One region of the Streptomyces sp. NPDC059895 genome, then DNA from elsewhere that is predicted to be linked to it. Evidence: riboswitches for the same ligand, from Rfam matches in the RefSeq annotation. Region 1 holds a riboswitch; each other region holds the start of a gene.
What was found. Region 1 has a riboswitch for cyclic di-AMP ahead of ACFV9M_RS31235 (C40 family peptidase). Riboswitches for the same ligand answer to the same signal wherever they lie in the genome.

Region 1 (6,928 bases):
CAGCCCCCGTCCTCGTGCGCTCCGCGCCCGGCGCTCCCGTGCGACCCGCAGCCCCCGTCCTCGCCGGCGGCGACGACGGCGCGGTGCTCCGGCAGCGTCACCTGCTCCACGCCCTCCACCTCGAAGCCGGCGTCCGCGATCATCTCCAGGTCGGCCCGGCCCGCCTGCCCCTCGCTGGTGAGGTAGTCACCGAGGAAGATCGAGTTGGCCAGGTGCAGCGCGAGCGGCTGCATCGTGCGCAGATGGACCTCACGTCCGCCCGCGATGCGCACCTCGACGTCCGGGCACACGAACCGCACCATCGCCAGGATGCGCAGGCACCGCTGAGGGGTGAGGTTCCACTCCTTGGCGAGCGGGGTGCCCTCGAACGGGATCAGGAAGTTGACCGGCACCGAGTCCGGGTCCAGCTCGCGCAGCGAGAAGACCACGTCCACCAGGTCCTCGTCGCTCTCGCCCATTCCGGCGATCAGCCCGGAGCAGGCGGACAGGCCCGCCGCGTGCGCCTTGTGGACCGTGTCCACCCGGTCGGCGTACGTGTGCGTGGTCGTGATGTCCGCGTACGTCCCCTCGGACGTGTTCAGGTTGTGGTTGTAGGCGTCGGCGCCCGCCGCGCGCAGCCGCTCCGCCTGGCCCTCGGAGAGCAGACCGAGGCAGGCGCACACCTCGACCTCCTCGTTCCGCTCCTTGATGGCCTTGATGGTCTCGGAGACCCGGTCCACGTCCCGGTCCGTCGGACCGCGCCCACTCGCCACCAGGCACACCCGCTTCGCCCCGCCGGCCAGCCCCGCGGCCGCCGCCTCGGAGGCCTCGTCGGGCTTGAGCCAGGTGTACTTGAGGATCCCGGCCGTGGAGCCGAGCCGCTGGGAGCAGTAGGAGCAGTCCTCGGGGCACAGCCCCGACTTGAGGTTGACGAGGTAGTTGAGTTTCACCCGTCGCCCGAACCAGTTCCGGCGCACCCGGCCGGCCGCGGCCACCACGTCGAGCAGGTCGTCGTCGGACGTCGCGAGGACGGCCAGCGCTTCCGCACGGGTCGGCAGCTCGCGCCGAAGCCCCTTGTCCACCAGCGTGTTCAGCAGGTCCATGAGAGCCGATCCTGTCCTACCGAACCGCTCCGGGCCAAGGTAGGGATCGCACAACACGCCCGCTTCGACGTGTGGGTATTGCCACACCATGGGCGGCCACACCTGCCGCTAGTGTCTGTCCGCTACCTACAAAAGCACCGGAGGAACCATGGCGTTCGGCTGGATCGACGAGCAGGCGGAGCTGCGCCGCCGCGCCGGACTCGTACGGACCCTGCGTCCCCGGCCGGCCGACTCGCCGCTCCTCGACCTCGCGAGCAACGACTACCTGGGCCTGGCCCGTCACCCGGAGGTCACCGAGGGCGCGGCGCGGGCCGCCCGGACCTGGGGCGCCGGCGCCACCGGTTCCCGTCTCGTCACCGGCACCACCGAACTCCACGCCGAGCTGGAACGGGAACTGGCCGGCTTCTGCGGCTTCGAGGCGGCCCTCGTCCTCTCCTCCGGCTACGCCGCGAACCTGGCGGCGGTCACCGCGCTGGCCCCGTACGGAACCCTGATCGTCTCGGACGCCGGGAACCACGCCTCGCTCATCGACGGCTGCCGGCTGGCCCGCGGCACCACCCAGGTCGTAGCACACGCCGACCCGGACGCCGTGCGCAAGGCGCTCGGCACGCACCCGGGCCCGGCGCTGACGGTCTCCGACACGGTGTTCTCGGTCGACGGCGACGCGGCCCCGCTGGCCGCCCTCGCCGAGGTGTGCCGGGAGCACGGGGCCGGGCTGGTCGTCGACGACGCCCACGGGCTCGGCGTCCTCGGCACCGGCGGGCGCGGCGCCCCGCACGCCGCGGGGCTGGCCGGCGCCGGCGACGTCGTCGTCACGGTCACGCTGTCCAAGTCGCTCGGCAGCCAGGGCGGGGCCGTGCTCGGTCCCGCGCGGGTGATCGAGCATCTGGTGAACGCGGCCCGGACGTTCATCTTCGACACCGGCCTCGCTCCCGCGGCGGCGGGCGCCGCCCTCGCGGCGCTGCGGCTGCTGCGCCGCGAACCGGAACGCGCGGCACGCGCGCGTGCGGTCGCGGGCGACCTGCACGCGCGGCTGACGGCCGCGGGTCTGGAGGCGGTGCGTCCGGACGCCGCGGTCGTCTCCGTGCGTGCGCCGTCCCCGGAGCGGGCCGTGCGCTGGGCGGCGGACTGCCGGGCGGCAGGCCTGACCGTGGGCTGCTTCCGTCCTCCCTCCGTGCCCGACGGCGTCTCACGCCTGAGGCTGACCGCCCGTGCGGACCTCTCCGAGGCGCAGATCGAACGCGCTGTACGAGTGATCGGCGAGACACGACCATGAGTCGGCGTGACACGGCCGTGCGCCGGGATACGGGTGGGGGGTAGGGGTCCGGGCGTTCCGGACGAAGGTCAGCGGAACGCTGCCGTGAAGCCCGTCCAGCTCTCGGGGGAGAAGAGCAGGGCGGGTCCGGCCGGGACCTTGGAGTCGCGCACGGCGAGCAGACCGGCCCACGGTCCGGTCTCCGGGCGGGCCGTCTCCACGCAGTTGTTGGCGCCCGTGCTGTAGCTGCTGCGCAGCCACCGCAGATCCTGCGGACGGTGGCGGTCGTGCAGGTCGGTGCTGGAGGGTACGTTCCGAGGCAGTGCAGTCATGGTGCCTCCTTACGCGCCGTCAGCTTTCGCGGCGATGTAATCCAGTGTGTCCTCGGGCGAAAGAGCGTGCACCCGAAGGGCGTTGAAGGCCTCGGTGTAGGCCTGGAGGTGTTCTTTCCGTTCGAGGTAGAGGCTACTCGTCAAGTGGTCGAGAACAACCACATCCAGATCAGAAGTGCTCGTAAACGAGAAGATAACGAAAGAACCTGTGACTCCGATATGAGCTCCGGCACTGAACGGCAGTACCTGGAGCGTCACTTGGGGAAGCCGGCCCGCCTCCACGAGCCGGTCCAGTTGCCGCGCCATGACCTCCGGGCCCCCCACCTCCCGGTGCAGCACGGCCTCGTCCAGCACCGCGTTCAGCGTCAGCGGCGGCTGCACGCGCAGTACGTCCTGGCGGGCCAGCCGCACCTCCACCAGAGTGTCCAACTGGTCCGCGTCGGCGCCCTCGACGGCGGCCCTCGTCACCGCCCGCGCGTACTCGGGTGTCTGGAGCAGCCCCGGGACCACGGTCGTCTCCAGGGTGCGCATCGCGCTCGCCTGCGACTCCAGGCTGATGAAGTCCCGGTAGGCGGGCGGCAGTACACCGCGGTAGGCGTGCACCCAGTGGTCCCGTCCGCCGCTGTCGACGGATCCCGCCAACGCCAGCATCAGCTCGCGCAGTCGGGGATCGGTCACGCCGTAGGCGTCGAGGAGTAACCGCACATCGGCCGGTTTCGTACCGCTGGTGCCGGTCTCGATCCGGCTCACCTTCGACTGGTGCCAGCCGACGAGCCGGGCCGCCTCCCCACTGGTCAGGCCGAGGCGGGCGCGCAGGGCCCGCAGTTCGGCGCCCAGTTTCCGGCGGCGTACCGCGGGACCGTGCTGCATAGAGCTCTCCTTACTCCCTACGAGCCGTCCAAATACGCTCTGCCGTGGCAGAGTTCACCGCATCGAGCGACAGATATATGCACATCTTGGTGGATCGCCACCGGTGACGGCCCGCTGATGGCAATCTGGCGACGAAGCACCAGTCCGGGACCGTACTCGAACCATCCGCACCGTGTCGGACTCCGGTCCCGTGGGAAAGGGACGGCATCGCCATGGCAGACCATCTGGAAGCATCCCTCACTCTGCCGAGCGACCCGGCCTCGGTGTCCACGGCTCGCGCGTTCGTGCTGACCACGCTGGGGGGATGGGGTCTTCCCGCGGAGGCGGAGACGGCCGACACCGTCCGCCTCATCGTCTCCGAGCTCGCCACCAACGCCGTACAGCACACCTTCGGGCAGTCGCCCACCTTCAGGGTGGACCTCCGGCTCGACCGGGACGAGCTGCTGCGTGTCGGCGTCACCGACAGCCACCCGCGCTTCCCCAGGCGCCTGCCGGCCGCCGTCCAGCAGGACAACGGCCGCGGCCTGGTGATCATCCGGTGGCTGACCGCGGAGTGCGGCGGAAGACTCCGCGTCCGCCCCACCCGCGAGGGCGGCAAGACCATCTCCGTCGACCTGCCGTGGACGGTGCCCGTGGAACCGGTGGCGACGGCGGGCCAACAGGAACCTTGACCCCGCGCGGCTTCCGGGGCGGGGGACGTGGAGCGGTGAGGGGCGTGGAGTACGTGTGTGGGGGGTGGGGGACGGAGGGCGGGGCGGAGGGTTGCGGGGATGGGGCGCGGGCGCGGGGGTGGGGTGCCGGGGGGCTTGGGGGCTCGCGGGTGTGGGGTCACTGGGGGCTGCGCGGGGAGACGGGCCGCACGGGAGCGGCTGTCCGCCGGACGAGTGGTGTGCGGGGCGCGGGCGCGGGTGTCCGCCGAACGGGTGGTTTCTGGCGGGCGTGAGCGCGGGCGACGCGCTCGGCCGGCAGGGGGTGGCGTGGGGGTGGCAGCGGCCGCCGCCGGAGGGGCGGAGGAACGGCGGAGGAGCGGCGGGGCAACGGCGGAGGAGCGGCGGAAGGCGTGGTGTTCCGGAGCCGGACGAGGCGAGGCGGAAGCCGACCGGTGGGGGACTGGCGAGGCTCCGCGACTGGGGAGGGCTGTGGAGGGCTGTGAAGCTGTGGAGGCCGGCGTGAAGGCCACGGAGGGCGGTTGAACGGCTGCGGGACGGCCCTGGGCGGGGCGCAGGCGGCGCGATCGGCCGGCTGACGGCCCTCACGCTCCCACGGCCGCCCATGGCCCTGATCCGCCCCTGATCCGCCCCTCCCGGCACCCGGAGCCGGGCTCCAGGGCGGGGCTGCGGGGGGCGGGGCTGCGCGGCCGGGCTCCGGAGGCGGTGGCGGCGCGTCAGGGACGCCGCCACCACCCCCGGAGGGTCACTTGACCCGGCCGCGGAGGATCACTTGACCCGGCCGTACCAGACGCTCTTGGTCCAGATCTTCTGCAGCCTCACCACGTCCCCGGTCTTCGGGGAGTGCCAGATCTTGCCCTTACCGGCGTAGATCCCGACGTGGTAGACGTACGACCCCGAGTGGAAGAACACGAGGTCCCCGGCCTTGCGATTGCTCGCCGAGATGTGGCGGGTCTTGTTGTACTGCTGGGCCGCCGTACGGGGCAGTTTCTTGCCCGCCTTCTTGAACGAGTACAGCGTGAGCCCGGAGCAGTCGAACCTGTTCGGTCCGGTGGCCCCGTACTTGTAGGGCGAACCCTTTTTGGAGGCCGCGATCTGGAGTGCCTTCGTCGCCGGGGTGACGGCCGCTGCTTCGGAGGCGACACCCGGGACCACGATCGAGCCGCCCACGGCGGCGATGGCGAAGGCCGAGGCCGTGCCGGCCCGGGCCATGAGCGACGGGACACGATTGAGCGCAGTCATGCGCAACCCTTCGTCAGCCGCCTGTGAAGGATGACCTGTCGGATTCGGGCTGGCGAAGTTGCCCGGCCGCTGCTGCGGCTTCACCCCAAGGGCTGCTCGGTCCGGTCGTGGCGCGACCGCTCCGGCGACCCGTCGTGCTTGGGTCCTCCACTCCTGCCGATGCACTCCTGTCGACCGGTCATCCGGGCGGCGGCAGGACTCGGCGTCCGCCCGGACCGCCCCGCCGCTTGTGGCGGGGGCTTGTCGTCAGTCAGGGATCTTGGCGCACCGATGTCCGAAAATCCCAACGCAACCGGGGATTTGTGGGGTTACTCACCACTCACCCGTTCGGGTGGACACCCTGATGGCGGGTCAGGTGTCAAGGCGACGACATACCCCCCGACCAGCGCCGGAACCTGACGTTCCGGCGCGGTGCCCCTCATTTCGCGCAACCGCTGTGGGCTGGAAAAAGCAGTCGAGGATAGGCCGCCCGGGGGTACGCCGTTCGGTCCGTTTCAACTCGGGGCCGAGCGTCACGCTTTCGGCGAACACGGAGCCGTCGGGACACCCGTACGTCATCGGTCGGGGAGCGGAGGCATCGTGACGCGCGCCGTGCGGCGCTCCCCGTCCAGCACGCGCAGCGCCCGCGCGAGCGTCGGCGCGTGCAGTTCGCTCTCGCCCCGCTGGTGCATCAGCGTCAGCGCGTCGCGCAGCGCGGTCGCCCTGCCGACCAGTGCCTGGGCGGCGCGCAGTCCGCTGTAGGTGTCGCCGTGGCGGGCGGGGTTGATCCGGCCGAGCAGGTCGACCACCTCCAGGTAACGGTCGATCAGCTCGGCCTCGGCCCGGGTCAGCGCGGGCAGCGGAGGCAGCTCGGGAGGCAGCATCGGCGGCTCACCCCACACCCGGCAGGCCGCCGGAAGCCCGGCGGGCCGGGACCACCCGGTCCACCAGGCCGTACTCCACGGCCTGGCGGGCGTCGAGGATCAGGTCCCGTTCGAGGTCGGCGTCGACCTGCTCCGGGCGGCGCCCGGTGTGCCGTACGAGCATCTCCTCCAGGCGGGTGCGGGTGCGGGCCAGTTCCCCGGCCTGGACGACCAGATCGCTCGTCTGTCCCCGCACCGGCTCCGGCAGCGCCGGCTGGCGGAGCACCACGCGCGCGCCCGGCAGCACGGACCGCTTGCCCGGTGTGCCCGCGGCCAGCAGGACGGCGGCGGACGAGCCGGCCTGGCCCAGGCAGACGGTCTCCACGTCACAGGTGACGTACCGCAGCGTGTCGTAGACGGCCGACATCGCGCTGAACGAGCCGCCCGGTGAGTTGACGTACAGCGAGATGTCCCGGTCGGGGTCCCGGTGCTCCAGGTACATGAGCTGGGCCATCACGTCGTTCGCCGCGGTGTCGTCGATCGGCGTGCCCAGGAAGACGATGCGCTCCTCCAGCAGCTTGGAGTACGGGTCCAGCGTCCGGTGCCCCGAGCCGGTGCGTTCGGTGAACTCGGGCAG
Region 2 (6,928 bases), on a different contig from region 1:
TTGATAGCGATCGTCGCCAACAGCTTCGCCACCCGCTGGATAGCCACGGCGACCGCCGACCCCGCGGGCGCGGACACCCTGGGCGCGACGATCGTCGCCCCGGTCGTGGAGGAGTCCGCCAAGGCGGCCGCCGTCCTCCTCGTCTTCCTCTTCCGCCGGCGGGACTTCACCGGGCTGGTCGACGGAGTCGTCATCGCCGGCGTCACCGGGACCGGCTTCGCGTTCACCGAGAACATCCTCTACCTCGGCAACGCCTTCGGCACCGACCAGCTCGCCGGTGACGGCGGTATCGCCTCCGTCACCGCCGCGACCTTCTTCGTGCGCGTCATCATGTCCCCGTTCGCGCACCCCCTGTTCACGGTCCTGACCGGCATCGGCTTCGGCATCGCCGCCCTCTCCGGGGAACGCCGGCGCGCACGCCGGGTCCTGCTCCCGCCGGCCGGCCTGCTGCTCGCCATGCTCATGCACGCCCTCTGGAACGGCTCGGCGTCCTTCGGCGAGTGGGGCTTCTTCGCGGTGTACGGGGTGTTCATGGTGCCGGCGTTCGCGGTGCTGACCTGGCTGGTGGTGTGGACCCGCCAACGGGAACTGGGCACCGTCCGCGAGGAGCTGCCCGCCTACGCCGCCGCGGGGTGGCTCACCCCGGGGGAGCCGTACGCGCTCGGCTCGATGCGCGCCCGGCGGCTGGCCCGCGACCACGCCCGCCGGTACCTGGGCAAGCCCGCCGCGCGCGAGGTGGCGAGGTACGAGGCGTACGCGACCTCCCTCGCGTTCCTACGGCACCGTGGGCGCCTCGGCCGGGCCGGCGCCGACTTCGTCGTACGGGAGCGGGAACTGCTCAACGAACTCTGGCGGCGCAGGGATGTCGCCCGCCCCGCCCTGGAGCATGCGGCCCGTATGACGGCTCCCCCGGTCCCGTTGGCCGTGCCGCCGTGGCCGGTGTACGGGGTCCACGGACACGGTCATCCCGGCTACGGCCATCCCGGCTACGGCCATCCCGGCCAGGGACCCTCCGGCCAGGGGCCCTCCGGTCACGGACAAGGCGGTTACGGACAAGGCGGTTACGGGTACCCGACGGGACCGGGGCCGTACCCGGGGCACGGCCCCCGGCCGTGAGGGACACCACGTAAGGACGCCCCTCGGAGTCGGCGGTCCGGCCGAAGACGTTGCCAGTCATGCGCCAGTCATTTGCCGGTCACGCTGCATGCCAACTCCAACGCCAACTCCAACTCCAACGACTTGGCCGGAGGCGCGTATACCACGCCTCCGGCCAAGTCCTGGCGAACATCCGGGAAGCCACCTCACCGGCCCCCGGAAGACTCAGGCAGTACGGGATCTCAGGGGTTGAGCCCCTTGTCCCGGAGCCAGGCCGCGGGGTCGACGCCCGAGCTGCTGCCGCCCGGGTGGACCTCCAGGTGGAGGTGGGCGCCCGTGACGTTGCCGGTGGCGCCGACGCGGCCGATCACGTCGCCGGTGGAGACCTTCTGGCCGACGCTGACGCTGATGGAGGACTGGTGGGCGAACCAGAGTTCGGTGCCGTCGTCGAGGGTGAGCACGGTCTTGTACCCGTAGGACCCGTCCCAGCCCGCCGAGGTGATGGTGCCGCTGTGCACGGCCTTGATCAGGGTGCCGGTGGGGGCGGCGAAGTCGAGGCCCGTGTGGTACCCGGAGGACCAGTAGGCGCCGGCCTGGCCGAACGTCGAGGTGATGGTGTACGAGGACGTCGGCAGTGTGTACTGCTTGGCGAGCTCGGCGAGGCGCTCGGCCTCGGCCTTCTTCGCGGCCTCCTCGGCGGCCTTCTTCTTCGCGGCGGCGGCCTTGGCCTCCGCCTCCTTCTCCGCCTTGGCGGCCGCGTCTGCCTCGGCCTTGGCGGCGGCGGCCTCGGCGGCGGCCTGCGCCTTGGTCTCGAGTTGGGTCTGCTGGGACTCGGCCTGCGCCATGATCCGGCTGCGCAGCGCCTCTCCGGCGTCGGCGGCACTGTCGCCGCTGTCCTCGTCGGCGACCGTGGTGCCGAAGGTGCTGAGGGCGGACGCGGACGTGGACTCCTCGGGGGTGTCGTCGTCCGAGATCAGGGAACCCACGGAGGGGAGGTCCGGCATGGAGATGGAGACCGGGGGCTTGCCCGTGTTGGCGCTGGCCATGCCGCCCGCGCCGACGGCGGCTATGACGCCGACGCCGAGAACGGTGGAGCTGCGGGCGAGTCCGCCGCGCTGCTTCGCGACGCGGTGCCGGCCGCGGACCGGGCGAATGGAATCCGCGGTGGGGTTCCACTCCTCCCAGGGGCCCTCGTCGGTGCGGTAGCCGCCGTAGCCGAAGGGCTGGCCGGGCGCGATCGGGGCTTCTGGGGCAGGCGGGTTGGACGCCACGCGGGCGTACTCCTTTCCTTCCGTCGCCTACCGGGTTAGCTGACGGGTTCGGAGCGGGAAGGTCTCCTACGCGCGTATACCGGCCGTTACCTCACGGCGGCTCCGCGTGATTCACCCCAAGGTGGTGGTTCCCCGGTTCCCTTACGGGATTCGGCGCGTGCGCACGGAGCCGCCTCTTGTGACGGCTGGGACGACCGCGCTGCGTTATCGAACGTTAATAGACCCGGGGCTGGGTTTCCAAGCCGTTCCTCTTGATCAACAACATTCATGGCCTGGACTTTTGCCTCAGGATCGATGAAATCTGGGCGAGTTGACCCCGTGTCGAACGCGCCGCACCCACCACGGCTTTTGTGATGGTGACTCAGTTGTTATGCGCAGGGCGCTCGTCCGCTCACGTTCCGTAAGGGATGGTCCCGGAGGCTTCGGGGCCTCGGAGGCCGGGCGCCGACGCCGCGACGGTGCAACACACCGAGGGCCGGAACCCTGTGATCAGGATTCCGGCCCTCGGCCTTCAGTAGCGGGGACAGGATTTGAACCTGCGACCTCTGGGTTATGAGCCCAGCGAGCTACCGAGCTGCTCCACCCCGCGTCGTTATGACACCAGTGTACGCCATCCGCGGGGCCCGACGCACACACGCTCCCGGGGGGTGGCTCGCACGGGGCCCGGCCCGTATCAACTGCCCTGCAGCAGATGCAGGTTGGGCGCCATGGCCCGTTCCTCGTACTCGGCCAGGACGGCGACGTCGACGCCCGCGGCCGTCAGCAGGCCGGTGCCGTCGGCGCCGGTCACGAAGGTGTCCGGTTCGCGCCAGGCCGTCACCACCCTGCGGACGCCCGCGGCGAGGACGAGGCGGGCGCAGGGGGTCGGGCGGGAGGAGCGGTGGGCGCAGGGTTCGAGGCTGCTGTAGACGGTGGCCGTGGCCAGGCGGGGGTCGGCGGGGTCGATCTTCGCGAGGGCGGCCTCCTCGGCGTGGACGACGGGGTCGCCGGCCTCGCGGGAGTGGCCGCGGGCCAGCTCCGCCCCGTCCGCGGCCACCACCACCGCGCCGACGCTGAACGCGGTCCGCGACGGCGGGCAGGCGGCGGCCAGCTCGCAGGCGAGGGCCAGCCAGTGCCGGTCGGCGGCGGTGGGGAGCGGGCCGGAGCCGGGCGCGGTGGGCTCGTAGCGCATCAGGACGACGTCGTCGAGGCGCCGTGTCTCGACGAGTCGCAGCCGTCCGCCCTGGTAGCCGCCGGGCCCGAAGAGCCGGGGCGCGTCCGGGTCGCCCACGAAGAGGGGCGCCAGGACGAGCTGGAGTTCGTCGGCGAGGCCCTCCTGGAGGAGCTGGCTGTGGATGGTTCCGCCGCCCTCGACCATGAGCCGTCGTACGCCCCGGACGTCGTGGAGGTGTTCCAGCAGCCGGCGCCAGTCGAGGTGGGGGCCGAGGGGTACGACGTCGGCGGCGAGGCCGAGTGAGCGGGCGCGCTCGGCGCCCAGGTCGGTGGTGTACACGGCCTTCTCGCCACCGGTGTGCCAGAACAGCGCCGCCGGGTCCAGTTCTCCGGAGCCGCTGACCATGACCTTCAGGGGGTACTCCGGCCTGCCGGCCGCCCGGCGCGCGGCCCGGCGCGCGGGCGCGTTGACCAGGAGCCGGGGGTTGTCGGCGCGGAGGGTGCCCGCGCCGATCAGGATCGCGTCCACGGAGGCCCGCACCTCGTCGACCCGGTCGAAGTCGGCGGGGCCGGAGAGCAGCAGGCGGTCGGGGCCGGTGTCGTCGAGGTAGCCGTCGAGGGAGACGGCTGCGGACAGCAGGACGTACGGGTACGGCATCGGCGCGGCCTCTCCGGGGACGGGCGACGGGGTCTTGGCGCGGCGGGGTCCTGGCGCGGCGGGGGCGCGGCGGCAGGAGGCCCGCGACTCCTGGTTCTTGGTTCAACTTTGAAACAAACCTACACTGGAAGCATGACGACCCGCTGGCTCACTCCCGAGGAGCAGCGCGCATGGCGCGCGTACGTCGCCGGATACCTCCTCCTGGAGGACGCGATCGACCGGCAGCTCCAGCAGGAGGCCGGCATGCCCCACCTGTACTACTCGATCCTCGCCCACCTCTCCGAGGCTCCGCAGCGGCGGCTGCGCATGACCGGTCTGGCGGAGAAGCTGAAGATCACGCGGAGCAGGCTGACGTATGCGGTGGCGCGGCTGGAGAAGGACGGCCTGGTGCGGCGCGAGGAGTGCCGTGGCGACAAGCGCGGGAGCGTCGCGGCCCTCACCCAGGAGGGCATGACGGTGCTGGAGCGGACGGCGCCGGGTCACGTCGACACGGTGCGCGCCGCCCTCTTCGACCGGCTCACGCCGGAGCAGGTGGGGCAACTGGAGGAGATCTTCACGCGGGTGGCGAAGGGGCTCCAGGAGGGCGGCGGCGAGACCGCGCCCGAGGATCTGCCGTGGCGGCGCCGCTCGTCGCCCTGTCCCGACGGCCGCTGAGCCGCCCACCGACATCATTGCTTCAACTTTCAAGCATGAGGTAGGGTCCCGACCACCCAACTGCTTCAAACCTGAAGCAGTGGGCGTATGGCAGATGTGCGGCGGAGGGACCGTGCACTGCCCGCGCCCCCGCCCCCGCCCCCCGACCCGGAGAACCCGCATGCCCGACACCCCCGCCGCCACCCCGCGTGCCCGCGTCCGGGTACCGCTGCGCTTCCACGACGGCTACGCGGTCGACGCCGACCTGGTCACCTTCCACGGTCTGACCGACGGCCGGGAACACCTGGCCGTCGTCCTCGGCGAGCCCGGCCCCCGCCCGCTCGTCCGGTTGCACTCCGAGTGCCTGACCGGCGACGTCCTCGGCTCGGCCCGCTGCGACTGCGGCCCCCAGCTGCGCGAGGCGGTCGAACGCATAGCCGAGCGGGGAGGCGTCCTGCTCTACCTCCGCCAGGAGGGCCGCGGCATCGGCCTGTACAACAAGCTCGACGCCTACGCCCTCCAGGACCAGGGCCTGGACACCTACGAGGCGAACGCCGCCCTGGGCCTGCCGGAGGACGGCCGGGACTACACGGCCGCCGCCCAGATGCTGCGGGCCCTGGACATCACGGCCCTCGACCTGCTGTCCAACAACCCCGACAAGGCCGGCCAGCTGCGCGCGCTGGGCATCGACGTCCACGACCGCGTGCCGACGGGCGTCTTCACCACCCCGCACAACGTCCGCTATCTGCGCGCGAAGGTGCTCCAGACGCAGCACACGCTGCCGCTGGCGGACCTCACGGGACTCGGCGTGGGCTGACGCGGCCGGCCCCGAGCCGCCACGCGCTCCGTACTCACCGGCGGGCGAAGGGCCCGTCGAGCGCGGCCCACTGGAGCAGCATGATCGTCTTGGCGTCGGCGACGGCGCCGGTGCGGATCGCCTCGAGCGCCTCGTCGAAGGGCAGTTCCACGACGGTGATGTCCTCGCCCTCCTCGGCCACCCCGGCGGTGTCCGCGCCGGGCGTGGACCCGTCGTAGGGCGCGGCGAAGAAACTCAGGCGTTCGGTGACGGAGCCGGGGCTCATGTAGGCGTCGAAGACGTGCTCGACCTCGTGGACGGTCCGTCCGGTCTCCTCCTGCGCCTCGCGGCGGATCGCCTCCCGCGGCTCGTCGCCGTCCAGCAGCCCGGCCGCGGTCTCCAGCAGCATGCCGTCGGGGTGCCCGTTGACGTAGGCGGGCAGCCGGAACTGACGGGTCAGCAGGACCGTACGGCGTGCGGGGTCGTAGAGCAGGATCGTCGCGCCGTCGCCCCGGTCGTAGGTCTCGCGCCGCTCGCGGCTCCAGTGGCCGTCGCCGTGCCGGTAGTCGAAGGTGGTGCGGCGCAGCACCGACCAGTCGCAGGCGAGGACCTCGACGTCGAGGACGCGGACGCGGGGGTTGCCGGTCAGGTCGCGGCCGTGGCGGTCGAGACCGGTACGGCCGCGGGGGTCGGGGATGTCGATGCCCGGCCGGCCCGGACGCACGTCCCCGGTCACCGTCCGCCGCCGGAGGGGAGGTCGGCGCAGGCCAGGTCGCCGCACGGGATGTCGGCGATCCCGGTGTACACGTCCTTGCCCCGCGCCCGGGCCCGGGCCACCATCCGGTCGGCGCCCTCGGAGGGCCCGCCGATGCGCAGGACGGCGTCGCAGCGGTCGAGGAGGCGCTCGGCGACGGGGTGGAACAGCTCCGCGAAGAGCGGGTCGTCGGGGCCGGTGCTGCCGGCCGTCTCCAGCAGCGGCAGCGCGAGCGCCTCACCCGTGACGGGCAGGTGCCCGGCGCGGAAGAGGGTGAGGGCGGCCTCGTTCATGGCCCGTACGTTCGCGGCGAGCTGGGCGGGGTCGTCGCCGGTTCCCGAACGGTACGGGCCGGCGACGAGGATCATCAGGGGTGGACGGGGCACGGCTCACTTCCTCGGCTGGGTTTGCGGGACGGGCTCGGACGGTTCAGACGAGCAGCGTCTCGACGCCCGCCTCGCGCAGGGCGTCCAGGGTCTGCGGGCCGCCGGGGTGGGTGGCGGGGTCGGCCGCGGCGGCGTCGGTGACGAAGGTGTGCACGGCGTCGAGCGGGGCGACCTGGCTGAACG
Region 3 (6,928 bases), on a different contig from region 1:
CGATCACCTCGCCGCGCGCGGCCTCGACGCCCCGGTTGTGCGCGACGGCGAGACCGGGCACCGGCTCGGTCACGTACCGCACGCGTTCGGCGTACTTGCGTTCGATCAGGTCCCGGGTCGTGTCGGTCACGGGCGCGTTGTCCACGACGACGATCTCGAAGTCGGGGTGGTCCTGGGCGAGCATCGAGTCGAGCGCGTGGGCGAGTTGCCCGGCGCGTTCGCGGGTGGCGATGACGACACTGGTGTACGGCACGGAAGGCGCCGGAGGCGCCGCCCCCGCGCTACCGGACGACCGCTCGGTTGTCTCGGCGCCGTTCCCGCTCCCCGCCCGCTCCGGGACGATCCGCTCCCGGGCCAGGCCGGCGAGGACCGTCTTCGGGTCGGCGCCCTCCGGGACCCGCCCCAGGAGCGTGCCGATCGGCCGGCCGTCCCTCCTGACCAGCAGGAACACCTCGCCGTGGGTGACGGGAGGACTGCCCGGACCGGGCCTGAGGGCGGCCCCGGGACCCTCCAGGTCCAGCTCGGCGACCTGCACCGGCCCGATGTCGAGGAACCGCCGGATCTCCTGCTCCACGTGTGCGCGGGACATGAACCCCCCTGGTCTCATGAGCCTTCCCCTGCCATGAAGTCCCCCTGCCCTCACGGGCACCTCTCGCGACGAGCCCCCGGCCAACCGGCCTCCGACCCGGCCGACACGGCCTCCGGCCACGCCGACCCCGTCTCCGACCCCGCCTCCGCCCCCTTCCGAATCCGCCTCCGCCCCCCTCCGAATCCGCCTCCGCCCCCCTCCGAATCCGCGTCCGATTGCGCGCGTCGGACCCGAGTCGGGCCCCACACCCGAATCTCCCCGCCGGGCCCGGCGGTTCCGACTCTCCCCGCCAGGCCCGGCGATGCCGACCCTCCCTGGCGGGCCCGGTGATCCCGACCGTCACGATCGCCGCAACTGTCGCAACCGCCCCGCGCCCTTCAACGTCCGTGCGGCCGCCGCCGCGAGCCTCGGCCGGGCCCGTACGAAGTGGTGTGCGCGGCGGGAGGGCTCACGGCTGAGCCAGTGGAGCGCGGCGCCCACCCCCGGACGCGTCCACGCCCCCTCGTACACGGGCAGCTCGCCCGTCTTCAGCGAGTCCTTGTACTCGGCCGCGCCCCGCCCCAGATCGAGCAGGCCGACGCCCTCCGCGGCCGAGGCCTCGGCCATCCGCAGATGCAGCACCAGCCCCGGCGAGAACTTCGCGAACTCCGGGTCGTAGGCCGGGAACCAGCAGGCCAGCACGGTTGCCGAACGGAGTCCGAAGTGGGCGGCGACGGGCCGCTCACCGGCGTAGAGCACGGACAGCGTGCCGGAGCACTCCGGAGCGCGCGTCTCGGCAAGGGCGTCCACGAGCCGGGTGATCCACTCCTGCGCGAACCGGTCCCGGCGGCCGGTCCTGCGGTACTGCGCCGACTTCCACGCCATGAGCGTGCGCAGCGCGGCCGGGTCGCGCTCGTCGAACACGAACCGCAGCGGCCCGGCCTGGCGGCCCAGCCTGCGTTCCTTCGCGAGCGTCGTCTTCAGGAACTTCGGCGACTGCGCGCGCAGGCCGGACTCGTAGGTCTCGTACCCCTTCTCCACGTCGATGACGTAGGACGCGTACTCGGCGGCCACCTGCGGCAGGAACAGCCCCTGTTCCGCCTCCAGGTTGTCGAAGGCGAAGCTCGACAGGGAGCACGCGCGCATCAGTTCGTCCGCGTTCAGCCCGATGCCCGGGCTCAGTACGGCTCCTTGGGCGTCCGAGACGCCGTACGCGAGGGCCTGGCCGCGGCCGAGCCTGCCCCGCTCGTGGGGGAGGAAGCCGACCGGCTCACGCCCCTCGTACACCACCGCCACGCGCGCGCGGGGCCGCACCCGGCCCACCGCGTCGGTGAACTCCGGTTCCATGAACGGATTGCGCGGAACCGTGGACGCGGCGCGCAGCGCACGCCAGCGCTCCCGATCCCCCTCGCCGAGCTCCTCCGGCCTGAGCACACGAACACGTCCACTGCTCAACCTGACCCCCCGATCAAGTCCCCCCTGGACTCCTGGACGGTACCGCTCCAGGCGGTCAGGGCGGTAGGTAGCGGAGCATGTTGTTGCCAATCGGTGCAGAGGCCTTCAACCGTCCTGTACCCGGCGTTGCGTGAGAAAGCCGTTTCTGGCCGCCGCTCCCCGTTCTCCCGCGGATCGGCCTGCACGGACGGTGAGTTGGGGACGGCCGGGATCCGTATTCTCTGATCATGGCCGCACCCTTCGCAGATGCCGCGCGCTGCGCCGCGTACTCCCTCATCGCCACCGACCTGGACGGAACGCTGCTCCGCGGCGACGACACCTTCTCCGACCGGTCGCTCGACGCGCTCGCGCGGGCGGCGGCGGCCGGCGCCCGCCACCTGGTCGTGACGGGCCGCCCGGCACCCCGGGTGCGGCCGCTGCTGGCGAACCTGCACAGCAGGGGACTCGCGGTGTGCGGACAGGGCGCGCAGCTGTACGACGCCGGCACGGACCGTCTGCTGTGGTCGGTCACCCTGGACCGGGACCTGGCGGAGACCGCGCTCGGGAAGATCGAGGCGGAGGTCGGCGAGGTGTACGCGGCCGTCGACCAGGACGGCGTCGACGGGCTGACGCTCATCGAGCCGGGCTACCGGATGCCCCACCCGACCCTGCCGGCCCTGCGCGTCGGGTCGCGCGACGACCTGTGGCGCGAGTCCATCAGCAAGGTGCTGCTGCGCCACCCCACCCTGTCCGACGACGAGTTGGCGGCGACGGCCCGCTCGGTGGTCGGCTCGCTCGCGACCGTCACCATGTCGGGGCCGGGCACGGTGGAGCTCCAGCCGTGCGGCATCACCAAGGCGACGGGTCTGGCGCTGGCGGCCGAACACCTCGGGCTGAGGCCCGAGGACTCGCTGGCCTTCGGCGACATGCCCAACGACATCCCGATGTTCGATTGGGCGGCGCGCGGTGTCGCGATGGCCAACGCCCACCCCGAGCTGAAGGCGGTGGCCGACGAGGTGACGACGTCGAACGAGGACGACGGCGTAGCCGTCGTCCTCGAACGCCTCTTCCCCTAGGACATGTGCCGCGGGGTGTGTGCCGCGGGGCCTGTTCTGCGGGGTGTGTCCTGAGCCTCGGGCAGGTCAGTACGCGCCGAACACGTTGTCGATGGAGCCGTAGCGGGCGGCCGCGTAGTTGCAGGCCGCGGTGATGTTGGCGACCGGGTCGTACGGGTCGTACGAGGTGCCGGGCACGTGGTACGCGGCGAAGGTCGGGTCGATGACCTGGAGCAGCCCCTTGGACGGGGTGCCCTTGGCCGCGTTGGAGTCCCAGAGGTTGATGGCCTTCGGGTTGCCCGACGACTCGCGGAGGATGTTGCGGTGGATGCCGTTGTACGTGCCCGGGATGCCGCGCTCGGCCATGATCGCGAGCGACTCGCGGATCCAGCCGTCGAGGTTGTCGGGGTACCCGGCGACCGTGGTGGCCGACGTCGTGGCGACCGACGTCGTGGGGGCGGCGGAGGCGCTGGTGGCGGCCATGAAGGGAAGGGAGAGCACGGCGGCGCCGGTGCAGACGGCGGCGACGGTGCGGGCGAGGCGGGTGCGGCGGGGCTGGGTGGCAGCAGACATGGCGGACTTCCTCTCCGGCGCCTGCGGGGTGAGCTGTCGGGTTCGGGCGGGGAGGTGCCCGGCCGGCCGCCGTACGGGTACGGCGGCACGACTTCACCCCTAGCCGGGGCCGTTACGTGCGTGACGTACGGCCCGGCGTTCTACCTGGGTCCCCCGCTCCTGCCGTGCGTGAGTGTTCGTCGATGGGTGGTGAAGGGCGGCGGCAGGATTCGGCGTCCGCCCGACTGAGCGGAACGTATGCGAGAGCACATGTCCGGAACAAGTGGCGGAATCACACCACACCCCCATTGACCATGATCCGCGCAGTATGGGGTGCTTGATCCTTTGCTGTCGTAAAACGTCAACTCACCTGAGGCAAAGCGGAATCACAGGGTCCGGTGTGAGGAGTGGGGTGGGGGGTGGAGTGAGCCAAGTCACCCGCCATCGCAATAGGGGTCAAACGGACAATGAGTCATAAGTCCTTTTTAAAAGGGCGCGTTGTGGAGGGGGGGTGGAAGGTGCGGAGGGGGGCGGAGCGGTGCGGAGGGGGGTGGGGGGTGCGGAGGGGGGTGGGGGTGCGGAGGGTGCGGGAACTGTCCGGTCGTGGCCCCGGGGCGCCCCGTAGGGCGGGTCGGCGGCGGGGGCGGAACCTCCCCGGTGGTGCCCGTCGTTGTCATGACGGCGGCCGTTCGGGCGGCAGGGGGATGCGCGGGCCCTCGTGGGTCGGTGGGCGGGCGGCGGGGGTCAGGGGGCGGGGTGTGTGGTGCGGCGCAGCCAGGGCGACGCGGCCAGTACGGCCAGGCCGGTGGCGACCGCGATCGCACCGCTGACGCCGTAGTGGACGGGCCGGGACACGTCGTCGTGGAGCCGCGCGGCCTGCGCCTGGATGCCGCCCGCGAGTGCCGCGGAGAGGAACCACAGCGCCATGGTCCACCCGGCGAAGGCGGCCGGGGCGAGCCTGGAGGTGGCCGACAGGCCCGAAGCCTTCACGAGGACGTCGCCGAGGCCGAGCAGCAGGCACGAGCCCACGATCCACCAGCCGGACATCGGGTGCGCGTCGCTGTCACCGCGCCCGCTCGTCGGCACCGCCAGCAGCAGGGCCGCCAGACCGCCGAGGGCGACCCCGAGCGCGATCGTGGGCCCGGCGCCCGGCCCGCGGCGGCCCGGCCGTACCCACAGGACCGCCACCGCCGGCGCGAGGACGGCCTCGAAGGCGCAGAGCGCCGGCAGGTACCAGTTCGCCGGGAAGCCGAAGCCGGGGATCGCGGTCCCGGCGCCCGCCGAGCCCGGCAGCAGTGTGGTGGAGTACGTCCGGAGGAGGGCGAGGTCGAAGACGGTCGAGGCGAGGAAGAGTACGACGCACGGACGCAGCCGGCCGCGTTCCCGCGCGGTCACCGCCGGACTGGTGAACAGCACCGCGAAGCAGGCGACCGGGGCCAGTACCGAGATCAGGGTGAGCAGGTTCACGAATTCTCAGGGTCAGTCACCCCGACGCGGCCAGGTGGACCGTGAACGCGGTGACGACCACGGCCCCGGTGACGATCCGGTGGCCGCCCGGCGTACCGGGGCCGAGCGAGCGAGGGACCGGGGGGAGACCGTGACCTTGCCGGCCGTCGGTACCGATCGAGGGGCGCGCCTTCGCCCGGTCGGGTGAAGGCTCCCGGTCGGGTGAAGGCTCCCGGTCGGTTGAGGGTGGTCGGTCGGCTGACGGCGGTCGGTCGGTTGGGGGAGGCCGGTCGGTTGAGGGTGGTCGGTCGGTTGGGGGAGGCCGGTCGGTTGAGGGCGGTCGGTCAGGTGACGGCGGTCGGCCAGGTGGCGGCGGCCGGTCACGTACTGCGCCAGGCCGCACGTCATGCCGATCGCGGCCGCCGCGAAACCCCCAGTGCCGGCCGTGGTGATCGCCGAGCCCGCCGGTGATCACCGGTCCCGCGAGGGCGCCGAGGCCGAGCGCCGCGCAGTAGAGGGCGAAGTCCGCGTCGCGGCGGTGGTCGTCGGCGCGCCGAAGCGTGCCGACCAGGGTGGCGGCGTTCGGCCTGGCGAGCCCGGTGCCGGCGACGATCAGGCCGAGGCCCGTCCAGGTCGTGCCGGCGGTGGGCACGGCCAGGGCGTAGAGCCCGCAGGCGGTCAGGACTCCACCCCACAGCACCGCGCGGTACGGGCCCAGGACACGGTCGGCGAGTCGGCCGCCGGCGACGGAGGCCAGGTGGGCGAGGGCGCCGAAGGCCGCCGCGAGGGAGACGGCGGTCCCGGCCGGCAGGCCCAGACCGCCGTGGGCCACCGCGTCGGAGAAGTAGAGGACCAGAACGGCCTGCACCCCCAGGAAGGAGAAGCGCTCCCAGGCCGTCAGGCCGCAGAGGGCGAGCAGGCCCCCGGGCCGGCCGGGGAAGCGGCGGCCCGGGACGGCGTCGTTGCGCGGAGGGGGCCGGTCGGCGGATTCGGCGTCCACCTCTGCGCTGGACATGAATCACTACTTCCCGGTCAGTCGATAAATGTCCGTTCGTATCGGCTGATCAGAAACATACCGGTCATGATCGGAAGCCGCCCTGGCTCATCCGGGCTCCTCTCGTCGCCTCCCGGTCGAGCGACCTGGGGGGCCGGGGGACGTGGGGGCTTATCAGTGATCGAAACGTGACCGGATACGCTGACTCGAGTGATGGCAGCGACCTATCGACAAACCGTGTAACCGCCAGTAGACACCAGCAGACAGGAGACCCCTCGTGACCGTCGTCGGGCCGTTCGGGCTGAGCGTGCGGGACCAGGCTCTGGAAGCCGATGTCCAGGCCGGATTGGCGGCTGTCGAGGAAGGCTTGCTCGAGGCCACCAAGAGCGGGGTTCCCTTCATCACGGAGGCCGCCCAGCACTTGGTGCGGGCGGGCGGAAAGCGGTTCCGGCCCCTGCTCGTGATGCTCTCTGCACAGTTCGGCGACCGGCACGCGCCGGGGATCGTGCCGTCGGCCGTGGTGGTGGAGCTCACCCACCTGGCCACGCTGTACCACGACGACGTGATGGACGAGGCGACCGTACGGCGCGGGGTGCCGAGCGCGAACACACGGTGGGGGAACTCGGTCGCCGTCCTCACCGGGGACTTCCTCTTCGCCCGCGCCTCGCACATCCTCGCCGACCTCGGGCCCCAGGCGGTCCGGGTGCAGGCGGAGGCGTTCGAGCGGCTGGTCACCGGGCAGATCCTGGAGACGGCGGGGCCGACGGACGGGCGGGACCCGGTCGAGCACTACCTCGACGTGCTGGGCGGCAAGACCGGCTCGCTGGTGGCCGTCTCGTGCCGGTTCGGCGCGATGATGTCGGGCGCCGACGACACGGT
Region 4 (6,928 bases), on a different contig from region 1:
ATGCCGTCGAGGATGTCGTGCTCGCTCACGACGACCTCCTCTGCGCCCGTCCGCTCCATGATCGAGAGCAGGACCAGGGCCCCGGCGGCGATCACGTCCACCCGGCCCGGGTGCATCGAGGGCACCGCGGCGCGCTCGGCGTGCGTGGAGCGCAGCAGCCACTCGGTGATCTCGCGGACCCGCTCCCGGGAGACGCGGGAGTGGTGGATGGCCGCGGAGTCGTACTCCGGCAGCTCCTGCGCGATCGCCGAGACCGTGGTCACCGAGCCCGCGAGGCCCACCAGCGTGTGCGCCTCGCGCAGCGGCACGGTCCGCTCCGCCACGTCCAGGGCGTGCTCGATGTCGGCGCGCATCGCCGCGATCTGCTCCGCCGTGGGCGGGTCGCTCACCGCGCCCTCGTGCACCAGGTGGCGCTCGGTCATCCGGACGCAGCCGACGTCGACCGAGCGGGCCGCGCGGACATGGTCGTCGCCGACGACGAACTCCGTGGAGCCGCCCCCGATGTCCACGACCAGGTAGGGGCGGGCGAGGTCGTCCCGGCCCGACAGCTCCCTGGTGGCGCCGGTGAAGGAGAACTCCGCCTCCTGGTCGCCGGAGATGACCTCCGGTTCCACGCCCAGGATGTCCAGCACCCCGCGCACGAAGTCGTCCCGGTTCTCGGCGTCGCGGGAGGCGGAGGTGGCGACGAAGCGCAGCCGTTCGGCGCCGAGCCGCTTGATGACGGCCGCGTACTCCCGGCAGGCCGCGAAGGTCCGCTCCAGCGCCTCGGGCGCGAGCCGCCCGGTGCGGTCGACGCCCTGGCCCAGGCGGACGATCGTCATACGGCGGTCCAGCTCGACCAGTTCACCGGTCGCCGGGTCCGCGTCGGCGACGAGGAGGCGGATGGAGTTCGTACCGCAGTCGACGGCGGCGACCCGGGTCACTTCCCGTCCTCCTCGGACTCGACGGACTCGACGGACTCGACGGACTCGACGGGCTTGACGGGCTTGAAGGCGAAGTAGCCGGAGTCGTCGCCCTCCACCTGCCACCCCTCCCCGGAGGGCGGTCCCGGCGGCATGACGCACGGCCCCTTGCGCCACCACTCCGGCAGCATCTCCAGCGCCTCGTCGCCCAGCGGGTTGACCCCGGGGCCGGCCGCCAGGGAGTGGGCGACCAGGACGTGCAGGCACTTGACCCGGTCCGGCATGCCGCCCGCGCTGGGGAAGCCCTTCAGCTCCTCGATCTCGTCCCGGCGCCGGATGTAGTCCTCGTGGGCGGCGCGGTAGGCGGCGGCCAGCTCCGGGTCGGTCTCCAGGCGGGCCGTCATCTCCTTCATGACGCCGTTGGCCTCCAGGGTGCCGATGGCGGAGGAGGCCTTGGGGCACGTCAGGTAGTACAGCGTCGGGAAGGGCGTGCCGTCGGGGAGGCGGGGGGCCGTCTCCACGACGTCCGGCTGGCCGCAGGGGCAGCGGTGCGCGATCGCGCGCAGGCCGCGGGGCGGGCGCCCGAGCTGCTGCTGGAAGGCCTCGACGTCCGCGTCGGTGGGCTCGGTGCGCGGAGTGGGCGGCGGGGGCGTTTTCATGCCTGTCTTTCTATCGGCTCTGGGATCTCACGGGTCGAGCCCCGCGTCTGTCGTGGCTCGCGCTCCGCGGGGTCTCACCGGACCTCACGGAAACTCACGGGATCTCATGGGATCTCATGGGATCTCATGGGGTCCCACGGGATCTCATGGGGTCCCATAGGGTCCCTCGGGGTCCCACGGGATCTCGCGGGATCCCTCGGGGTCCCATGGGGTCCCTCGGGGTCCCTCGGGGTCCCACGGGGTCGTCACTGGTCGGAGGCGTCGGACCGGTCGACGCCGTCCCAGACGTTCGTGTACCAGGGGCGGTCCGCCGCCCCCAGGTCGGCGCGGGTCTGCCGGGCGGCGGCCGGGTCGATGACGATGAAGCCCGTCTCCCCCGGCATGACGTAGTGCAGCCGCTCCCGGATCTGCTGCTCGGCGTACGCGTCGTCCTGCCAGCGTGCCTTGAGGTCGCGCAGTTCTTCCACCCGTTGCCTGGCCTGTTCCTTCTCGCGCTCCAGATCGGCGATGTCGGCGCGCTGCGAGACGTACTGCCGCATGGGATAGGCCAGGGCGACGATCATCGAGCACAGCACGAGCGCGAGCAGTGCCGCGCGGCCGGTGAGGCGCGAGCGGCGGGCCTGCCGTTTGGTCTGGGAACGGTAGACGCGGGCCGCCGTCTGCTCGCCGAGCAGCCGGATCCTGGTAGCGGTCGAGAAACGGTCCCGGTCCTTCACGGCCACCTGTCCCCGCCTCCCGTCTCACACGTGCGTACGTCCCCGGACACGGTACGGGACCGAGTACGGGGACGTACGTACGACTGGCTGAGCCTCACCCGGGGGCTGGTCAGCCCTTGGAGACCTCGCGGAAGCGCGGGAAGGCGCTGCGGCCGGCGTACACGGCGGCGTCGTCGAGGATCTCCTCGATGCGCAGCAGCTGGTTGTACTTGGCGACGCGCTCGGAGCGGGCCGGGGCGCCGGTCTTGATCTGGCCGCAGTTGGTGGCGACGGCCAGGTCGGCGATGGTGACGTCCTCGGTCTCGCCGGAGCGGTGGGACATCATGCACTTGAAGCCGTTGCGCTGGGCCAGCTCGACGGCGTCGAGGGTCTCGGTGAGCGAACCGATCTGGTTCACCTTCACGAGCAGCGCGTTGGCGGCGCCCTCCTCGATACCGCGGGCGAGGCGCTCGGGGTTGGTGACGAACAGGTCGTCGCCGACGAGCTGGACCTTGTCACCGAGCTTGGCGGTGATGGTCTTCCAGCCCTCCCAGTCGTCCTCGAACAGCGGGTCCTCGATGGAGACGAGCGGGTACGCCTCGACGAGCTCGGCGTAGTACTCGGTCATCTCGGCGGCGGAGCGGTCCTTGCCCTCGAAGGTGTAGGAGCCGTCCTTGTAGAACTCTGACGCGGCGACGTCGAGCGCCAGGGCGATCTGCTCGCCGGGGGTGTAGCCGGCCTCCTTGATCGCCTCGAGGATGAGGTCGAGGGCCTCGCGGTTGGAGCCGAGGTTCGGGGCGAAGCCGCCCTCGTCGCCGAGGCCGGTGGACAGGCCCTTGCTCTTCAGGACCTTCTTCAGGGTGTGGTAGACCTCGGTGCCCCAGCGCAGGGCCTCGGAGAAGGACTCCGCGCCGATGGGGGCGATCATGAACTCCTGGATGTCCACGTTGGAGTCGGCGTGCGAGCCGCCGTTCAGGATGTTCATCATCGGCACCGGCAGCAGGTGCGCGTTCGGGCCGCCCAGGTAGCGGAAGAGGGGCAGGTCGCTGGCCTCGGAGGCGGCGTGGGCGACGGCGAGGGAGACGCCGAGGATGGCGTTGGCGCCCAGGGAGCCCTTGTTGTCGGTGGCGTCCAGGTCGAACATGGCCTGGTCGATCAGGCGCTGCTCGGTGGCGTCGTAGCCGACCAGCTCCGGGCCGATCTGCTCGATGACGGCGAGGACGGCCTTCTCGACGCCCTTGCCCTGGTAGCGGTTCGGGTCACCGTCGCGGAGCTCGATGGCCTCGAAGGCTCCGGTGGAGGCGCCGGACGGAACGGCGGCACGACCCGTGCTGCCGTCGTCGAGGCCGACCTCGACCTCGACCGTGGGGTTGCCTCGGGAGTCCAGGATTTCCCGGGCTACGACGACGTCGATGGACGGCACGAGCATCTCCTTCGTGGGATGTGACGCTGGTTGTGCGGGGCACGTGGGCCACGGGCGGCCCTTGGTGATCCCTTGTTGTGGCCTTGCGACTAGAGCCTAACCGTCCCGGGGCCGCCGGCAGCCGACCGACCGCCCCGTGGACAGGCTGACGGTACACATTGTTCCCGCCCGGAACAAAGAGGGTGACCAACAGGCGGATGGCGGGCGGGCAAAGAAAAGCCCCGCTCCGGCGCGTACGGGGGAACGCGCGCCGGAGCGGGGCGCTCGTGGGGACGGGGGGGACCCTCACGAGGTCTTCAGTGTGCGGACCGCGGCTGTGCGGGAGCTGTGGCCGCCCTGGGAGTCAGGTGTCACTTCAGGTGCAGCTGCTGGCCCGGGTAGATGAGGTCGGCGTCGTCGACGATGTCCTTGTTGAGCTGGAACAGCTTCTCCCAGCCGCCCGCGACGTCCTGCTCCTGGGCGATGGAGCTGAGGGTGTCGCCGGTGACCACCTTGTACTCGCCGTCGCCCTTCTCGACCTTCTCGCCGGTCGGGGTGGTGACCGTCTTCTGGCTCTGGGCGGCCGGGCGCTCGGCGGAGCGGGAGGCGCTCTGCTGCTCGGTCGAACGGCTCGTGGTGCCGGAGTCCGAGGAACCGGAGTTCGAGGAACCGGAGCCGGACGAGGAGTCGGTCGAGGAGCCGGAGGAGGAGTCGGACGAGGAACCGCCGGTGTAGGCGGCGCCGGACAGGCCCTTGCCGCAGACCGGCCACGCGCCCTTGCCCTGGCTCGCGAGGACCTTCTCGGCGATCTGGATCTGCTGGGACTTGGTGGCCTTGTCGGCGGTGGCGGCGTACTGCGTGCCGCCGTGCGCGGCCCAGGTGGAGGCGGAGAACTGCAGGCCGCCGTAGTAGCCGTTGCCGGTGTTGATGGACCAGTTGCCGCCGGACTCGCACTGGGCGACCGTGTCCCACTCGGAGGCGGTGGCGGCGGAGGCGTTGCCGGCCGCCATCAGCGGGGCGGCGACGGCGGCGCCGGTGACACCGGCGACGGCGATGGCGCGGGTGGCCTTGGACGGACGGCGGTGCTTGCCCTTGCCGGAAAACAGCATGGATCGATCCCCTCACCGACGCCTGCGAGGTGAGCTGTCGGGTTCGGGCCGGTTGAGTTGCCCGGCCACGCCTCTCCGGGAGGCGTGGCTTCACCCCTAGCCGCGTCCGTCGACCACCCGGTGCGGCACTTACCTTGGGTCCCCCGCTCCTGCCTGCGGCGCTTGACGCGACGACTGTTCCCGGATGGCCGCTGGCAGGATTCGGCGTTGCGACGGCCGGGGCTCGGGTTGCCGAGCGGTCATGACCGTAGGCAGGCGATCGGCGGAATATCAAAGACGATCAGCGCTTCTGAGACTCATCCCACACTTTCGCCAAACCGGACATTCAGCGCGAAGCATGACGCGAACTCCCCCCGTTTTCACGGCTTTTACGCCCTATTCGACCCCTGTCGCGAGCGTCTGACCGGGCACGATGTCGCCCGGGTCGGCTCCGATGACGTCCTTGTTCTCGGCGTAGAGCGCACGCCATCCGCCGTCGAGGTCAAGGGAGTCGGCGATGGTGACGAGGGAGTCGCCCGCCTGGACGGTGTAGGTGGCCGCCGTGCCGCCGAGGGTGTCGGCGGCGTGCCGGCCGGAGGAGGCGGTGGTGGTGCCGTCGGCCGTGTCCTCGTCGGCGCTGCCGCCGCGGTGGCGGCCGGAGGAGGACGCGGTGTCGTCAGACGCGGTGGCGCCGGCCGTGGTGCCGCCGGTCACCGCGTCGGCCGAACCGGTGTCGACCAGGCTCCAAGCGCCCGCGCTCTGACCCGGGTTGCCCGAGTCGTCCGCTTCCGGGGTCGCGGTGGACGAGCCGCCGCCCGCCGAGGAGCCGCTCGCGCCGGAACCGGTGGACGTGTCGGACGTGGCGGACTTGTCCGACGCGGAGGCGGAAGAGGAAGAAGGGGACGACGCGGACGTTTCCGGAGAATCCGTGGCGGATTCGGTGGACGAGTCCGTGGAGTCCTCGCCTGCATCCGCCGAGGAGCCGGAGGAGTTGGAGGAAGAGGCGGAGGAGTCCGAGGAGTCCGAGGAGTCCGAGGAGTCGGACGACTCCCGGGACAGGTCGGACAAGCCGGACGTCACGGAGGAGTCGGACGAGTCCTCGGCCACCCCGGTGTCCAGGTCCTCCGAGCCGGAGTCCGCGCTCAGACCGGACGTCAGCCCGCAGGTCCCCCACGCGCCGACGCCCTGGTCCGCGAGGACCTTCTGGGCGACGGATATCTGCTGGTTGCGGCTGGCCAGGTCCGGGCGCGGGGCGTAGTCGAGCCCGCCGTACGCCTCCCAGTTCTCCTGCGTCAGGGACAGGCCGCCGTACTCGCCGCCGCCCTCGTTGGCGCTCCAGGAGCCCCCGGTCTCGCACTCCGCCACCGTGTCCCACACCGTGTTGTCCGCGGCGCTCGCGCCGGTGGCGCCGAGCAGCGGGATGGCGATGGCCGAGCCGGTCACGCCGGCCGCGACGAGGAGGGCCGGGGCCTGGCGGGGGCGACGATGACGACCGTTCCCGGTGAGCATGCGGGGGGCCTTTCTCGAGACAGCATTGACCGCGCGACGGGTGGTGCCGAGGCGCCGCGCTGACGAGTGAACGTATCGGCACACGATCACTTGTCACAAGTTAATGCCGCGCGGATCACGTGAAGATCACAGAGTCGAGAAGCCGTCACCTCCGCTTCGCCGTTCCCTCACACGACGGTCGGTCAGCGGACGGCTGCGGCGTGTGGGCCGGTCAGCGGGGTGTGGGCGGTCAGCGAGGTGTGGGCGCTCAGCGGGGCGCGGGGGGCGTGAACTCCACGGGGAGGGTGCGCAGTCCGCGCATGATGAGACCGCCGCGCCACCTCAGGTCGGCCGGGTCCGCCGCGAGGCGCAGGTCGGGCAGCCGGGTGAGGAGGGTGGCGAGCGCGGTCCGGCCCTCCAGCCGGGCGAGCGGGGCGCCCAGGCAGTAGTGGATTCCGTGGCCGTAGCCGAGGTGCTGGTTGTCGCGGCGGGAGAGGTCCAGTGTGTCGGGGTCGGTGAAGCGCTCCGGGTCGCGGTCGGCGGCCGCGAGGACGACGAGGACGGGGTCGCCGGGGGCGATGTCCTGGCCGCCGATGGTCAGCGGGCGGGTGGCGAAGCGCCAGGTGGCGAGTTCCACGGGGCCGTCGAAACGCAGGAGTTCCTCGACGCCGGTCTCCAGCAGGCCGGGGTCGCC

Region 2: another riboswitch for cyclic di-AMP. It lies ahead of ACFV9M_RS30040 (M23 family metallopeptidase); the one in region 1 lies ahead of ACFV9M_RS31235 (C40 family peptidase).
Region 3: another riboswitch for cyclic di-AMP. It lies ahead of ACFV9M_RS34025 (transglycosylase SLT domain-containing protein); the one in region 1 lies ahead of ACFV9M_RS31235 (C40 family peptidase).
Region 4: another riboswitch for cyclic di-AMP. It lies ahead of ACFV9M_RS28095 (transglycosylase family protein); the one in region 1 lies ahead of ACFV9M_RS31235 (C40 family peptidase).

What each region holds. Positions count from the first base shown of each region.
Region 1 is NZ_JBHWKO010000036.1:70,623-77,550, reverse strand. Features, by position in the region: gene bioB (biotin synthase BioB) at 1-1,082, opposite strand, end outside; gene ACFV9M_RS31255 (8-amino-7-oxononanoate synthase) at 1,231-2,358, shown strand; gene ACFV9M_RS31250 (DUF397 domain-containing protein) at 2,427-2,669, opposite strand; gene ACFV9M_RS31245 (helix-turn-helix domain-containing protein) at 2,679-3,539, opposite strand; gene ACFV9M_RS31240 (ATP-binding protein) at 3,752-4,210, shown strand; gene ACFV9M_RS31235 (C40 family peptidase) at 4,976-5,449, opposite strand; cyclic di-AMP (ydaO/yuaA leader) riboswitch at 5,453-5,664, opposite strand; gene ACFV9M_RS31230 (hypothetical protein) at 6,004-6,312, opposite strand; gene ACFV9M_RS31225 (ATP-dependent Clp protease proteolytic subunit) at 6,320-6,928, opposite strand, start outside.
Region 2 is NZ_JBHWKO010000034.1:17,069-23,996, forward strand. Features, by position in the region: gene ACFV9M_RS30035 (PrsW family intramembrane metalloprotease) at 1-1,116, shown strand, start outside; gene ACFV9M_RS30040 (M23 family metallopeptidase) at 1,338-2,366, opposite strand; cyclic di-AMP (ydaO/yuaA leader) riboswitch at 2,374-2,532, opposite strand; tRNA gene ACFV9M_RS30045 (tRNA-Met) at 2,882-2,955, opposite strand; gene ACFV9M_RS30050 (dihydrofolate reductase family protein) at 3,040-4,176, opposite strand; gene ACFV9M_RS30055 (MarR family winged helix-turn-helix transcriptional regulator) at 4,309-4,830, shown strand; gene ribA (GTP cyclohydrolase II) at 4,991-5,626, shown strand; gene ACFV9M_RS30065 (NUDIX domain-containing protein) at 5,661-6,341, opposite strand; gene ACFV9M_RS30070 (DUF4406 domain-containing protein) at 6,338-6,727, opposite strand; gene ACFV9M_RS30075 (DeoR/GlpR family DNA-binding transcription regulator) at 6,789-6,928, opposite strand, start outside.
Region 3 is NZ_JBHWKO010000045.1:8,309-15,236, forward strand. Features, by position in the region: gene ACFV9M_RS34010 (glycosyltransferase) at 1-589, opposite strand, end outside; gene ACFV9M_RS34015 (GNAT family N-acetyltransferase) at 929-2,002, opposite strand; gene ACFV9M_RS34020 (HAD family hydrolase) at 2,251-3,078, shown strand; gene ACFV9M_RS34025 (transglycosylase SLT domain-containing protein) at 3,145-3,630, opposite strand; cyclic di-AMP (ydaO/yuaA leader) riboswitch at 3,636-3,815, opposite strand; gene ACFV9M_RS34030 (hypothetical protein) at 4,354-5,076, opposite strand; partial or broken gene ACFV9M_RS34035 (oligopeptide:H+ symporter) at 5,404-6,070, opposite strand; gene ACFV9M_RS34040 (polyprenyl synthetase family protein) at 6,327-6,928, shown strand, end outside.
Region 4 is NZ_JBHWKO010000029.1:89,950-96,877, forward strand. Features, by position in the region: gene ACFV9M_RS28075 (exopolyphosphatase) at 1-923, opposite strand, end outside; gene ACFV9M_RS28080 (DUF501 domain-containing protein) at 920-1,561, opposite strand; gene ACFV9M_RS28085 (septum formation initiator family protein) at 1,807-2,283, opposite strand; gene eno (phosphopyruvate hydratase) at 2,387-3,679, opposite strand; gene ACFV9M_RS28095 (transglycosylase family protein) at 4,030-4,767, opposite strand; cyclic di-AMP (ydaO/yuaA leader) riboswitch at 4,772-4,938, opposite strand; gene ACFV9M_RS28100 (transglycosylase family protein) at 5,143-6,255, opposite strand; gene ACFV9M_RS28105 (cytochrome P450) at 6,503-6,928, opposite strand, start outside.